DNA from 2 places in the Lysinibacillus sp. JNUCC-52 genome. Region 1 is predicted to be linked to the other one. Evidence: riboswitches for the same ligand, from Rfam matches in the RefSeq annotation. Region 1 holds a riboswitch; the other holds the start of a gene.

What was found. A riboswitch is a leader RNA that binds a small molecule or an ion and turns the genes downstream of it on or off. The one in region 1 is predicted to bind lysine.
Region 2: linked by a shared signal. The riboswitch ahead of JNUCC52_RS01795 (transporter substrate-binding domain-containing protein) and the one ahead of JNUCC52_RS12460 (amino acid permease) in region 1 are both predicted to bind lysine.

What each region holds. Positions count from the first base shown of each region.
Region 1 covers NZ_CP065546.1:2,522,927-2,530,583, reverse strand. Annotated here, with positions in the region: tRNA gene JNUCC52_RS12480 (tRNA-Asn) at 1-14, shown strand, start outside; tRNA gene JNUCC52_RS12475 (tRNA-Glu) at 16-87, shown strand; gene JNUCC52_RS12470 (nitric oxide synthase oxygenase) at 308-1,354, shown strand; gene JNUCC52_RS12465 (CynX/NimT family MFS transporter) at 1,396-2,601, opposite strand; lysine riboswitch at 2,780-2,955, shown strand; gene JNUCC52_RS12460 (amino acid permease) at 3,040-4,503, shown strand; partial or broken gene JNUCC52_RS12455 (ABC transporter permease) at 4,545-4,790, shown strand; gene JNUCC52_RS12450 (purine-cytosine permease family protein) at 4,871-6,250, opposite strand; gene JNUCC52_RS12445 (class II histone deacetylase) at 6,303-7,421, opposite strand.
Region 2 covers NZ_CP065546.1:312,858-320,514, forward strand. Annotated here, with positions in the region: gene JNUCC52_RS01785 (2-oxoglutarate dehydrogenase E1 component) at 56-2,878, shown strand; gene odhB (2-oxoglutarate dehydrogenase complex dihydrolipoyllysine-residue succinyltransferase) at 2,975-4,219, shown strand; lysine riboswitch at 4,567-4,752, shown strand; gene JNUCC52_RS01795 (transporter substrate-binding domain-containing protein) at 4,872-5,723, shown strand; gene JNUCC52_RS01800 (amino acid ABC transporter permease) at 6,002-6,727, shown strand; gene JNUCC52_RS01805 (amino acid ABC transporter ATP-binding protein) at 6,741-7,472, shown strand.

The sequences.
Region 1 (7,657 bases):
TGCCTTCGGAGCCATGGCCCCTTGGTCAAGCGGTTAAGACACCGCCCTTTCACGGCGGTAACACGGGTTCGAATCCCGTAGGGGTCATCTAGTAAAGCATGTAGCATATTGTTGCTACATGCTTTTTCTTTGTAATTTTTTAAGCTATTCATTTAGTTTTTATAAAATTTTGATGGAGAATTTTTGACTATTGATTTAAATTTGAACAAAGTATTTCATATATAAAAGATGTATGTTTTCTAATGAATTTTTTCATGGAGAATTTATTTCTATTCATCTAATATGAGGGTAGATGGAGGAAAACGACATGAAACTACAAGAGATACAACGTTTTTTAACACTTTATCAAATGGAGCAAAATGAGTCTGCACAATGGCTAACAAATAGATTACAGCAAGTTGAAAATGAAGGACAATATATTCCTTCAACAGAGGAGCTTACTTTTGGTGCACGAGTAGCTTGGCGTAATAGTAATAAATGTATCGGGAGATTATTTTGGCAGTCACTTCATGTTGAGGATGCCCGTGATGTTTTAGATGAGCAAGGGATATTTGAGAAGTTGTTATGTCATATTCAATATGCGACAAATGGTGGTAAAATTCGGCCAACAATAACGGTATTTGCATCTGGTAGAGTAAAGATTTGGAATCATCAGTTGATCCGTTATGCAGGCTATGAGACGGAAGCTGGCATTGTTGGTGACCCACATTCTGTACCATTTACAAAAGTATGTGAATCGCTAGGCTGGCAGGGCGAGGGCACAGCATTTGATGTATTACCACTCGTTATCCAGGTGGATGACCGTCAACCACAATTGTTTTCAATACCACGTGAAGATGTACTAGAAGTTGTAATTCGCCATCCTGAGCACCCACAAGTGGAGGAACTAGCGTTGAAATGGTATGCGGTGCCGATTATTTCAAGCATGCGTTTTCAAATGGCTGGAATCGACTTTCAAGCGGCTCCTTTCAATGGTTGGTATATGGGGACAGAAATTGGGGCACGTAATTTAGCTGATACTGATCGTTATAATATGTTGCCGAAAATCGCTGAAATTTTTGGGCTCGATACGACTAAGCAAGCATCGCTTTGGCGTGATCGCTCATTAGTTGAATTAAATATTGCTGTACTGTTTTCCTTTAAAGAAGATGGTGTAAGTATAGTCGATCATCATACTGCTGCACAGCAATTTAAGTTATTTGAAGAAGCTGAGCAGAAGGCAGGTCGCGACTTAACAGGCAATTGGACTTGGTTGATTCCCCCATTATCACCTGCAACAACGCATATTTTCCATAAGCCTTATGTCAATGTTTATAATACACCGAATTTCTTTTATCAAAAACCGCCTTATTAAAAATGTAAAAAAGCAGCTCATAGTAGGATGAGCTGCTTTTTTTAATTTATATATTCGTTTCTAGAAGCTCTAAATGAGCAGAAGAATAGTAATACTGCAACGACAACGAATAGACAGCCAGCGATGTTCCAACCGCCAAATAAATCATGTAGGTAACCAAATAAAATAGGGCCAACTGCGGCTAATAAATAGCCTAATGATTGTGCAAAGCCCGATAAATCAGCTGCTTCAAATGCCGTACGAGTACGAAGAGTAAAGAACATCATTGCAAGTGAAAATGAAGCGCCACCTGCTAATCCTAGCAATATCATCCACAATACAGCGAGATTAGTCCATTCCATGACAAGGCCAGTAAAGCCGACAACATAAAAAGCAGTAAACATCAAAACGAGAGGTCGTTGTGATGTCATTTTACTAGCGATAATCGGTACAGCTAGAGCCATAGGTACTTGGGAAATTTGCATGATTGAAAACATCCAACCTGCACGATCTGCTGCTATTCCTTGGGCAATATAGATTTCAGGAATCCAAGCTGCAGTTGTATAAAATAATAACGATTGTAAACCCATTGCGCCAGTGACTGCCCAAGTAACTGGTGATTTCCACAGTGGTATACGAGTTTTCGTAGTAGCTACAGTTGGTTCAGGCTTATTAAATTTTAATTGAGGAATCCAAATTAAGATAGTCACGACGACAAGAGCTATAGCGATGGCAAGTGCACCTTGCCAGCCAAGAGATGCATTGGCTATAGGATAACTAATACCAGCGCCAATACCAGCCGTTAAGTTCATGGACATTGTGAAGAATGCCATTAGTAAACCAACATGATAAGGGAATTTTAATTTAAGTAACCCTGGGATGAGGACGTTACCAAATGAAATAGCTACACCTATTATCATTGTACCGAATACGAGTAACCCTGTTGTTCCAAGTGAGCGCAGTACAATCCCAAGTGCTAATAAAATGGTTGATAGAAAAAGAGTTAGTTCTAGTCCTAGTTTTCTTGCAACGATTGGGGCAATAGGTGACACTAGTGCGAATGCAAGCAATGGAATTGTTGTTAGAAAGCCTGCAAGTACGTTAGATATACCGAGATCCTCACGAATGAAGGAAATAATTGGTCCTACAACCGTTAATGGCATACGTAATGTCGAAGCAAGAAAAATTACACCGATAACTAATAAGAGCGTTGTGCCCTTCCAGTTAATCTTTCTGCTAGGATAAGTAGATTCTTCGTTAGTTGTCAAAATAAGTACCTCCCTGATAGAACAGTTATAATTCGAACCACTATAACACTTTATCACATTAATAAAAATAGTAGAATATTCATAAAATACAGAACATTAATCGTTTTATTGAAATGTCTTAGGTCGTATGTTAAACTAAGACACATCATAAATTTAATAATTATATGCCTCATGTTTGTATTGAGGTAGAGGTCGCGGTATTTATAAGTAAGCTAGTGGAGATGACAAGCATTGAAGATGTTAGCTGAAAGGAAATATTGCCGAAGTGTGAGGGGACTTGAAAACCTCATGCTGGGGCTGTCTCCGAAAGGAACAGAACTGTCACGTTGGACAACGTGTTGTGCTATCATTTTGAAGAAACAGAGGATTTACTTAGCCATCACAACGTTCATGTGATGGCATTTTTATTGCCTCTTATAAAAGGAAGGAAGCTTTAACGTGAGTGAAATAAAAGTTAATCAGCTCGGTCATAAAGCACCAGAGTTGAAAAAAGAATTAAAAAGCCGCCATATAACAATGATTTCGTTAGGTGGTACTATCGGAACTGGGCTATTTCTAGCCAGTGGTGGTGCTATAGCACAGGCTGGACCAGGTGGTGCACTTCTTGCTTATGCATTAATCGGCATTATGGTGTACTTTTTAATGACAAGCTTGGGTGAAATGGCAGCTTATATGCCGTCATCAGGTTCATTTAGTACGTATGCAACAAAATTTGTAGATCCAGCGCTTGGCTTTGCACTTGGCTGGAACTACTGGTATAACTGGGCGATTACAATTGCCGCTGAAATTGCAGCAGTTTCTCTTATAATGAAGTACTGGTTCCCAGACAGCTCTTCGGCACTATGGACAGTCATATTTATTGCGATCGTACTAACATTCAATTTACTTTCTGTAAAAAGCTATGGTGAAAGTGAATATTGGTTTGCCATGATAAAAGTTGCGACTGTTATTGTTTTCATTATCGTCAGTCTATTGATGATTTTTGGTATTTTAGGAGGACAAGCACCAGTCGGCTTTACGAATTTCTTTATAAGTGATGGTCCATTCCATGGTGGCTTCCTTGCTACATTCGGCATATTTCTAGCAGCAGGCTTCTCGTTCCAAGGGACAGAGCTATTAGGAATCACTGCTGGGGAAACTGATGATCCTGGTAAAAATATTCCGAAAGCGGTTAAGTCAGTCTTTTGGCGAATTATTTTATTTTACATTTTAGCCATTGCAGCAATTGGGATGTTAATTCCATTTACAGATGCTCGTTTATTATCTGAAGATATTGCTGTTTCACCATTCACACTAGTGTTTGACCGCTTAGGTATTGCCTTTGCTGCATCATTAATGAATGCCATTATATTAACAGCGATGTTGTCTGCAGGTAATTCGGGGTTATATGCATCATCACGTATGTTATGGCAATTAGCAGTAGATGGACACGCACCTAAAATTTTCGCAAAGCTTAGCCGTCGCGGAATTCCGATTTACGCATTACTGCTAACATTAGCAGTCGGTTGCCTAGCATTTTTAGCATCATTCTTTGGTGATGGCGTTGTCTATATGTGGCTTTTAAACGCTTCGGGGATGTCAGGCTTCATTGCATGGCTTGGTATTGCATTTAGTCATTATCGCTTCCGTAGAGCGTATGAAGCGCAAGGCTTAGACCTAAAATTACTACCATATAAAGCAAAGCTGTATCCATTCGGACCACTCTTTGCATTTACATTGTGTATGATTGTTGTAATTGGTCAAAATTATACAGCTTTCACAGGTGATTCGGTTGACTGGTATGGCGTCCTTGTTTCTTATATCGGGATACCACTGTTTATCGCCTTGTGGTTGGGCTATAAAATAAAACATAAAACGAAAATGATTCCACTGCAACAGTGTGATTTAAAAGTAGAGAAATAGAAATGAAAGCTGTCCTATTAATTAGAGGGCAGCTTTTTCGCATTCCTTCCGTATTAATGAATGCTGTAGCGGCATCCAGTATGGCACTAATTCCATTGTATTTTGGTATGAAAAAATACTCCGTACCAACAACAATACTGTCCTCTCTGTTGATCGTGATGGTTGTTTCTTCAAATACGGGTGCATTTTCATTGAATGATATTATCGTAATCCCGATAACATTAGCAATTATAGGGATAGTCATTGCCTATTTAGCAATCCGCAACATCGAAAAGGTAGATGCTTAATAACATAAGTAAAGCCCCTGTATGAAATTACTATACAGGGGCTTTAAAAAGGCCTGGGGAAGCCTGGCGAACCATATTTATTAATTATTCTCAGGCACACTAGCCGTTGGATAAACATCAACAGAAAGCTTGGCAGGTGCCGTTAATTTAGAAAAGCTAATATATAATAGGAAAGAAACCGCACCACCGACAAGCCATGCAATATCCAATCCATTTAGCATTTTTGCAATAGGACCTACATATAACTCCGTATTAATAAACGGAATTTGAATAAAGATAGTTAACAAGTAAATAATCATTGTAGGTATATTAATTTTTCCGAAAATGCCATCCTTCTTGTTGAACTCATCTGGAGGGTAATGTACTCTCTTTAAAATATAAAAATCAGTTAATGTAATCATACTCCAAGGGATAATAAAGAATAAAATAAACCCTAAGTATAATTGGAAATTAGCCATAAAATTGCTTGAGCTCCAAGTTGCAATAATGGCAATAATAATACCAATTGCGATGGAAGTAATTGTCCGTAGTCTCGCAGATGTTTTAAACGTTAAAAAGTTACTTGCAATCGATAATATAATAATGCCTGCTCCATAAATATTTAAGGAGTTAATAACGAGGACACCAAGAGATAATAATAGTGCAATAATGAAACCTAATGAGCCCATATCTTTAATTTGCGCCATAACATTACCATTCACAACCATAGTGGCAATGGCTGCACCTAAAACCATTAACCAAACTGAACTAGCAAAGCTTCCAAGGTAACTATAAGTAAATACCTTTTTAGATTGTGAAGGATGGATAAATCTTGAATGGTCAGATACATATGGACCATATGTAATCTGCCATGTTACACAAATGGAAGTCATTAATAAAAACTGGCTGAAAGAAAAATTACCAGCATTTAAAAGCTCCATTGAAACATTCGTTAAAATCATAATCGACAAAATAATAAATACTACTGTAAAGCCAATTGTATAGATTTTCATCGACTTTTGAAGTAAGCCTTGTCCAAAAATAGCTAGTAATACCATTGGAATTAGACTTACAATAACGGTTACGTTCATATTAAGACCAAGTGTTTCCTGCATACCTTGTCCAACTAGAACGGTATTTGTAGCTCCGTAGCCTAAATACATGATTAGAATGATTAACATTGGCAATATAGCTCCGAAGTAGCCAAATTGTGCTCTACTTTGTACTACTTGCGGTAAACCTGCTTTAGGACCAGTGGCAGAATGGAGTGCCATAATTGCAGCTCCTATGCCGTGTCCTAATAGGATAGCAACAAGTGACCACCAAAAATTCAACCCTAATACGATAGCTAGAGATCCTGTTACAAGTGTTGTTGAAACGGTACTTGCGGCAAACCATGTAAAAAATAGCTCTTTGGCAGTGCCATTACGCTGTTCTAAAGGAATATGTTCATAACTAATTTCCTCGATAGAATTGCTCATAGATACCCTCCCTCTTAATAATTATTTTTAATATAATAATAGTGTTTACAATTTAAACAGTAACTTTTAATGATGGCCAATAAGCTGATTGGATTGAAATAACCTCATTGATTGCTTTCTTTTCTACTTCGTTTACAAAATCGGGATATCCTTGTGAATCTTGGAATGGATCCTCTACATCACTTTTCACGCCACATAATTCTTCAATAATGCGCAATGTACAAAATGGAACGTAAGCGTTACTGTAACCACCTTCATGACAGAAGACGATTTTTCCATCCGTATGCTTATTAGCTAAGTTCATCATAATTTTTGTTAACTCTGCAAAGCCTTCAGCAGTCATGTTCATGCGTCCAAGTGGATCAAACATGCCTGGATCTTGACCAGCAGAAATAATAATAAGCTCAGGTTTATAATCGTTGACAATAGGTTCCACAATGGACTTAAATGCTTCAATATAGCCTGCATTTCCTGTGCCTGGAGGAAGTGGAATGTTGACGTTAAATCCTTTTCCGTCAGCTTCACCTACGTTCTCTGCATAACCCGTATTATTCGGGAAACTTAAATGCTGATGTACTGAGAAGAATAAAACACCATCTGTATCATAGAAAGCACTTTCTGTTCCATTACCATGGTGAACATCCCAATCTAACACCATAACTCGTTCTAAATTATATTTTTGCTTTGCGTATTTGGCAGCAATCGCAACGTTATTGAAAATACAGAAGCCGATGCCTTTTGCAGCCTCTGCATGATGGCCAGGTGGGCGAGTTAATGCATAAACATTATCGACTTCACCATTCATCACAACATCAACTGCTTTTAAAGCACCACCAGTTGACAGTAAAGCAATTTCATAAGAACCTCTACCAACAATGGCGTGATCTCCTGCGTCTCCGCCAGTTGTATCGCTTAAATGTTTCACTTTATCTACATATTCTTTTGTATGGAACATTTCAATTTCCTCACGTGTAGCAGGACGTGGCTCAATTTGTTCTAATTTTTTCATTAGACCACAACGGTTAAGTAAATTATTAATACGTCTCTTTGTTGAAGGATGTTCGACAAACACATCTGTTTCTAAGTAACCACCCGAAGGTAAATATAATGTTCCGCTACCGTTGTCGTGCCAGAAATAACTTTCGTCAAAAATATAACCTGTTTTCATCATCAATTCCGCCCCTTTGATTAAAAAATAATACCGATTTGCACCTTGTAACACACCCCTTGTCAAGGTGGAAAATGGTACTTACCGTTATGAAAATACTAGCTGAGGGAGATTTTTTCTTAAAATGAATTTCAGTCATCTTCCTTGGGATAAAATTTAAATGAATCTCGTTCATTTGTCAAACTAATTTTTTAAAATTACCAAAATTAAATAAATTTTTCAGGCCCATTATAGGAAAT
Region 2 (7,657 bases), 2.2 Mb from region 1:
AATTGTAATTTAATTAATGGAACTGCCGATAGGCAAAATTTGGAGGTCATTTTTCATGTCGAACAACGTTACAACTGTAAGTTCTCCATGGTCAGCTTTCTCTGGTCCTAACTTAGGATATGTGATGGAGCAATACGACTTATTCTTACAGTCTCCTGAAGAAGTAGAACCGGAGTTAGTATCATTATTCCAACAATTTGGTGCACCAGTAGAAGTAGAAGGTGATGTAGCTGTAGTAAGTGGTTCAGCAGCTCCTGCTGGCGATTATAAAAAGGTATTGGCAGCTGTAAAATTAGCTGATGTAATTCGTACTCAAGGGCATTTAGCAGCAGATATTTATCCTTTAAAAAATCGTGCACTTCAAACAGCACAAATTGAAGAAAGTGCTTTCAACTTAAGTCCTGCGGATTTAGCAGAAATACCTGCTGCTATCTTCTTCAAAGATGTGCCAGCGGGCGTGAAAAATGGTAAGGATGCAATAGACTTTTTAAAATCTGTATATACAGATAAAGTAGCATTTGAATACGGTCATGTTGTAGCAACTGAAGAACGTGAATGGATTCAAGCTCAAGTTGAATCTGGTTCTTTAAAACAAGCTCTAACTTCAGATGAGAAAAAAGCGCTTTTAGATCGTTTAACACGTGTTGAAAACTTTGAAAAATTCATTCACAAAACATTTGTTGGTCAAAAACGTTTCTCTGGTGAAGGATTAGATACTCAAATCGTCCTTTTTGATGAAATTTTAAAAACAGTAGAAGCAAATAATGTTGAAAATGTTCGTATAGGAATGGCTCACCGTGGTCGTCTAAATGTCCTAACACATATTTTAAATAAACCATATGACATGATGTTCTCAGACTTTGCACATGTTTCGAACGATTTATTTATGCCAGAGCATGGTCGACTAGAAATTACAAAAGGTTGGACTGGCGATGTGAAATACCACATGGGTGCTTCATACACTCGTGAATCAGGTATGAACGTAAAACTAGCTTATAACCCTTCTCACTTAGAAGTTGGAAATCCAGTTGTATTAGGTGCTACTCGTGCAACACAGGATGATACATCTAAACCAGGGCAAGCTGTCCACAATCCCGCTAAAGGCCTAGGTATTCTTGTGCACGGTGATGCTGCTTTCCCAGGTCAAGGTATTGTAACGGAAGTATTAAACTATTCGAAAACAGAAGGTTTCTCAACAGGTGGAACAATTCATATCATTGCAAATAATATGATTGGATTCACTACGGAGCTTCAAGACTCTCGTTCTTCTGTTTATTCTTCTGACCCAGCTAAAGGTTATGAAGTACCTGTTGTTCATGTGAACGCAGACAGCCCAGAAGCTGTATCTCAAGTAGGTCGTTTTGCAGCAAGCTACCGTCAAAAATTCGGTAAAGATATTGTTGTTGACTTAATTGGTTACCGTCGACATGGTCATAATGAAACAGATGACCCAACTGTAACAAATCCAGAGACGTACAAACTTGTAGCAAAACATGAGACTATTCGTGCATTATATGGTGCACAATTAGTAGCAGAAGGTTTAGTTACTGCAGAAGAGGTTGCGGCACTTGATTCAGCTATTTATGCGGAAATGCAAGTTGCTTACGATCACGTAAAAGAAATGGCAGAAAAAGATGAACACAAACATGTAGAAATGCCAGAAGAATTAAAAATTAACTTCCCACAAATCGATACAGCAGTAGGTGCTGAACGTTTAGAAACGATTAATGAAGAACTATTAGTATTTGAACAAAACTTCGAGCCACAAAAGAAATTAGGCAAAATTTTAGAAAAACGTCGTGATGCATTTGCGTCTGCAAAAATTGATTGGGGCCATGCTGAAACATTAGCATACGCAACAATAATTCAAGATGGCACTCCAGTACGATTTACTGGTCAAGATGCTCAACGTGGTACATTCTCACAGCGTCATTTAGTATTACATGACAAAAATAATGGTAACGTATTTACACCACTTCACCACATTTCTGGTGCAAGCGCTTCATTTACGGTACACAATTCACCATTAACAGAAGCTGGGGTTGTTGGGTTTGAATACGGTTACAATTTAGAAAAAGGCAACGTACTTTCAGTATGGGAAGCACAATTTGGTGACTTTGCGAATATGGCTCAAGTGATGTTTGATAACTTCATTTCAGGGGCACGTTCTAAATGGGGCCAAAAATCAGGCTTAGTTATTCTTTTACCTCACGGGTATGAAGGCCAAGGTCCTGAACACTCTTCAAGCCGTATGGAGCGTTACTTACAAATGTCTGCTGAAAATAACTGGTTTGTGGCAAACTGCTCAAATGCAGGAAACTACTACCACCTATTACGTCGTCAAGCAGCAATGTTAGAAACAGAAGGTGTGCGTCCATTAGTTGTTGTATCACCAAAATCATTACTTCGTCATCCATTAGCTGCAGCAAATGCTGAACAATTAGCAAATGGCGCATTCCAAGAAGTAATCGAACAACCAGGTTTAGGCTCAAAAACTAAATCTGTTGAACGAATTGTATTAGGTACTGGTAAAGTAATGATTGACTTAGCAGACCGCGTGAAAGATGGAGAAGGCTTCGATCACTTACACATTGTTCGTGTAGAGCAACTTTACCCATTCCCAACGACGCAAGTTGCTGATATTATTGCTAAGTATCCAAATGTTAAAGAAATTGTATGGGTACAAGAAGAACCTAAAAACCAAGGTACTTGGAATTACGCATTGGAAACATTATATGAACTATCTGAAGGTAAAAAGCTTCGTTATGTAGGTCGTCCTGCAATGAGCTCAACTTCAGAAGGTGATGCAGATTCTCATAAAGCAGCTCAATCAGCTCTAATTGAAGAAGCAGTTGCTGAAACGGTAAAAGTAAACTAAACATATCATTATTACTGGAAGCTGGGCTACGTGCCTAAGGCGGTAGCCCTTTATGTGCATGAAACGCATGCACGTTAATCAAAGGAGGAAATGAAAGTGGCTGAAATTAAAGTCCCTGAATTAGCAGAATCGATTACAGAAGGTAGTATTGCACAGTGGGTTAAAAAAGTGGGCGACCGCGTGGAAAAAGGTGAATTCATCGTTGAACTTGAAACAGATAAAGTAAATGCTGAAATCATTTCTGAAGAAGCTGGGGTGTTAACACAAATTTTAGCTGAAGAAGGCGATACTGTTCTTGTAGGCCAAGTAATCGCAGTTGTAGAAGCGGGCGAAGGTGCGGCACCTGCACCAGCAGCAACACCAGTTGCAGAAGCTCCAACACCAGCGGCTGCTCAAGCTGTAGCTGCACCAACACCAGCAGCAGCACCTGTTGTGGAAGAAACTTCTGGCGAACGTGTAATCGCATCTCCTGCAGCACGTAAACTTGCTCGTGAAAAAGGAATCGATCTTGCAGCTGTATCTCCAGTTGATCCACAAGGTCGTGTACGTGTACAAGATGTTGCAGCTCATGGTACAGCACCTGTAGCAGCACCTCAAGCTAAACCAGCTGCAGCGCCACAAGCAGCAGTAGCTGTAGATAATTCACGTGTAACAGTTGAAAAAATGAGCCGTCGTCGTCAAACAATCGCTAAACGTCTATTAGAAGTTAAGCAATCGACTGCTATGCTTACAACATTCAATGAAGTTGATATGACTAATGTTATGGCATTACGTTCTCGTAAAAAAGATCAATTCTTTGAGTCTACAGGCTCTAAACTTGGTTTCATGTCATTCTTCACAAAAGCTGTTGTTGCAGCACTTAAAAAATACCCTTATGTGAATGCTCAAATCGTTGGCGATGAAATTCACTTAAATAACTTCTTTGATATTGGTGTAGCTGTATCAACTGAAGAAGGTTTAGTAGTACCAGTTGTTCGTGATGCAGACCGTAAAAACTTCGCTGAAATTGAGGATTCAATTGCAGACCTAGCTAAAAAAGCACGCGATAAAAAATTAGGTTTAGCTGATCTTCAAGGTGGTTCATTCACTATTACAAATGGCGGTGTATTCGGTTCATTAATGTCAACACCTATTATGAACGGTACACAAGCGGCTATTTTAGGAATGCACTCAATTAAAAAACGTCCAGTAGAAGTAAATGGTGAAGTAGAAATTCGCCCAATGATGTACTTAGCATTATCTTATGACCACCGTATTATCGATGGTAAAGATTCTGTAGGCTTCCTTAAAACTGTTAAAGAGTTACTTGAAAATCCAGAAGATTTATTATTAAATTCTTAATTCAATAAATGACATGCCAAAACCCTACAAAATGAACTGTTTTGTAGGGTTTTTTGTAGTCCGTTTAATTTAAGATGTACTTTCGAAAAAATACTTCATGGTCTAAAGGGCCTTTGTTGAACTTAAAAATAGATTCTTATGGTTTATAATTATTGTTTTTAATAATAAAAATTTGTGAAATAATGCCAAACGTTTTTAATGATATTCTACTTAATTTATGGATTTAAGAAGGATTATAGGCTAATTTTGTCATTAGTCAGAAAAATGATAAAACTATCTTGACGAATATGCTAGCTTTATAGTAATATCTATATAACAATTAAATAAACAAACCTCACTTTTGTTTTTCGTGAGGTAGAGGCGCGGTATTTATTAGTCCATTGCTGAGTTAAAGCAAGCGAAGACGTAATGGAGAAGGAAATATCGCCGAAGTATAAAAGGAGCTCGTACTTTTATGCTGGGTCTGCAGTGAATAAGTGCAGGACTGTCCTAGTAAATATAATTCCAGTTTACTAGGTTGTGCTATCTCGGAAACATGGAAATTATAGTGAGGATTTGGGCAACTGTTAATAAAAGGTAAGACCTAAGTTCAGAACTTAGGTCTTTTTTTGTACAGTTGCTTTATTTTTTTTACAGAAAAGGGGAGTTTTAGATGAAAAGAAAATGGTTGTTATTTATGTTAACAGCAATGACAGCAATCCTGTTAGCGGCTTGTGGTACTAGTGACAAGGATGAAAAAGCAACAGGAGATGGTGCAAAGGATGAAAGCGGTGGAGAATTCCGCATTGGGATGGAAGCAGGTTATCCACCATTTAACTGGACACAGCAAGATGATTCTAACGGCGCAGTAAAAATTGCTGATAATGCAGAGTATGCAGGCGGCTATGATGTACAAATGGCGAAAAAAATCGCTGACGGTTTAGGCAAAAAACTAGTCGTTGTAAAAATGGAATGGGATGGTTTAGTACCTGCGCTTCAATCCAAAAAAATTGATGCAATTGTAGCAGGGATGTCTCCAACAGAAGAACGTAAACAAACAATTGATTTCACTGAAAACTACTATACTTCTGATTTCGTAATGGTTATTAAAAAAGGTAGCAAGTATGAAAATGCCAAATCAATTCAAGATTTCTCAGGTGCAAAAGTTACATCTCAGCTAAATACATCGAACTATAATGTTATCGATCAAATTAAAGGTGTAGAAAAGCAAACAGCGATGGAAAACTTCTCTGCAATGCGTGTAGCTTTAGAAGCTGGCAAAATTGATGGCTATGTAGCTGAACGTCCAGAAGGTATTTCAGCAGCAGCAGCTAATGATAAATTTACATTTGTATCATTTGAAGAAGGATTTGATACAGATATTTCTAATACTTCTATTGCAGTAGGTTTACGTAAAGGTGACGCGAGTCTAGAGAAAATCAATGAAATTTTAAAAGGTATTTCAGAAGATGATCGCCAAAAAATTATGGAAGAAGCTATTTTGCAACAACCAGCAGCACAGTAATATCACTGGAGCTGTCCTAATCGAAAAAATAGTATACTGAGCTGTCTTCTCGTATGCTATTTTTTCATATTCAAGCAGTGTTTTACTTCAAAAGTTTAAGTGACTTTGGGACAGTCTCTATTATAAATTTGTTGATTCAGAGAGAAAGTCAAACTGAATAATGCATGTCTAAGAAGTGTGTCACATAATTTGAATAAAGCTTATTCATTCAAATGAAAAGATGATTTCGCTAAGGCATAATTGATATCAAGCAACAACACGTTGTTAGGAGGAACATCATGAGTTTAGAATGGATTATTTCTATTATAGAAAACAACTGGCAAATGTTTTTACGAGGAGCGTATTATACGTTACTCATTTCAACAATCAGTACAATTATTGGTGCATTCATCGGATTTTTTATTGGGATTATGCATACCATTCCAGTTCGTAAAAAAAGTATAAAACATATTTTATTAAAATGTATTAATTTTATACTGACATGCTATGTTGAATTTTTCCGTGGTACACCAATGATTGTACAAGCAATGGTCGTATATTACGGACTAGATATTGCCTTTGGCATCGATATGCACTTTATTACTGCTGGTATTTTAGTCGTTTCATTGAATACGGGTGCGTATATGGCTGAAATCGTACGTGGTGGGATTGTCTCAATCGATAAAGGACAATACGAGGCTGCTTCTGCGATTGGCATGGGGCATGTGCAAATTATGATGCATGTTGTATTACCGCAAGTTGCACGTAACATTTTACCTGCAACAGGTAACCAATTAATTATGAATATTAAAGATACTGCTGTTTTAAGTGTAATTAGTGTAACAGAATTATTCTTCCAAACAAAATCGATTTCGGGTAATAACTTCCGTTATTTCGAATCTTTCTTTGTCGCATGTGTGCTTTACTTCATCATGACATTTACGGCTTCAAGAATTCTGCTATATGTAGAAAAACGTCTTGATGGACCTGATGCTTATCAAAAAGAACTGAAAGAAATAGACTAGGGGGAACGAACAAATGGCAATCATTCAAATAGATCATTTAAGTAAATCATTTGGTCGTAACCAAGTATTAAAAGATGTGAATTTTAAAGTAGAAAAGGGAGAGGTTGTATGTTTAATCGGTTCATCAGGATCAGGTAAATCAACCCTTCTGCGTTGCATCAATTTACTTGAAACACCAAATGGTGGAGAAATTATTTATAAAGGGGAAAATATTTTACACGAAAAGCATAACATTCAAGCTTATCGGACGCATCTGGGAATGGTTTTCCAACAGTTTAATTTGTTTAATAATCACAATGTGTTAAAAAATTGTACTGTAGGACAGGTTAAAGTTTTAAAACGTTCGAAAGAAGAAGCTGAGAAGACTGCTTTGAAATATCTTAAAATAGTTGGGATGGACCAATATGTTAATGCAAAGCCACGCCAGCTTTCGGGTGGTCAAAAGCAACGGGTGGCAATTGCTCGAGCACTATCTATGAATCCTGATGTGATGTTATTTGATGAACCTACCTCTGCTCTAGATCCAGAAATGGTTGGGGAAGTGTTAAAAGTAATGCGTGAGTTAGCCAATGCAGGAAATACGATGCTGATTGTTACGCATGAAATGGAGTTTGCTAAAGAAGTTGCAGACCGAGTTGTATTTATGGATAAAGGCGTAATTGTTGAAGAAGGGCCACCATCCAAGGTGTTAGTAAGCCCAGAACACGAACGTACAAAAGAATTTTTAAAACGAACACTGAAGTAATTTCAGAGGAGGTTTATCTTCAGTCAGTTTTGTTCAACTACCGTTGATTTCCATTATGTGCGATGCTTTCCGCTGGCACAATCTTCGCTAACATAAGGTCGGTTGTGTCTTACGTATCAACTAGATATGGTGGTAGAGAAACGCCCTGTTTAATTACTAATAAACAGAGGAGAAAAATTGCAATG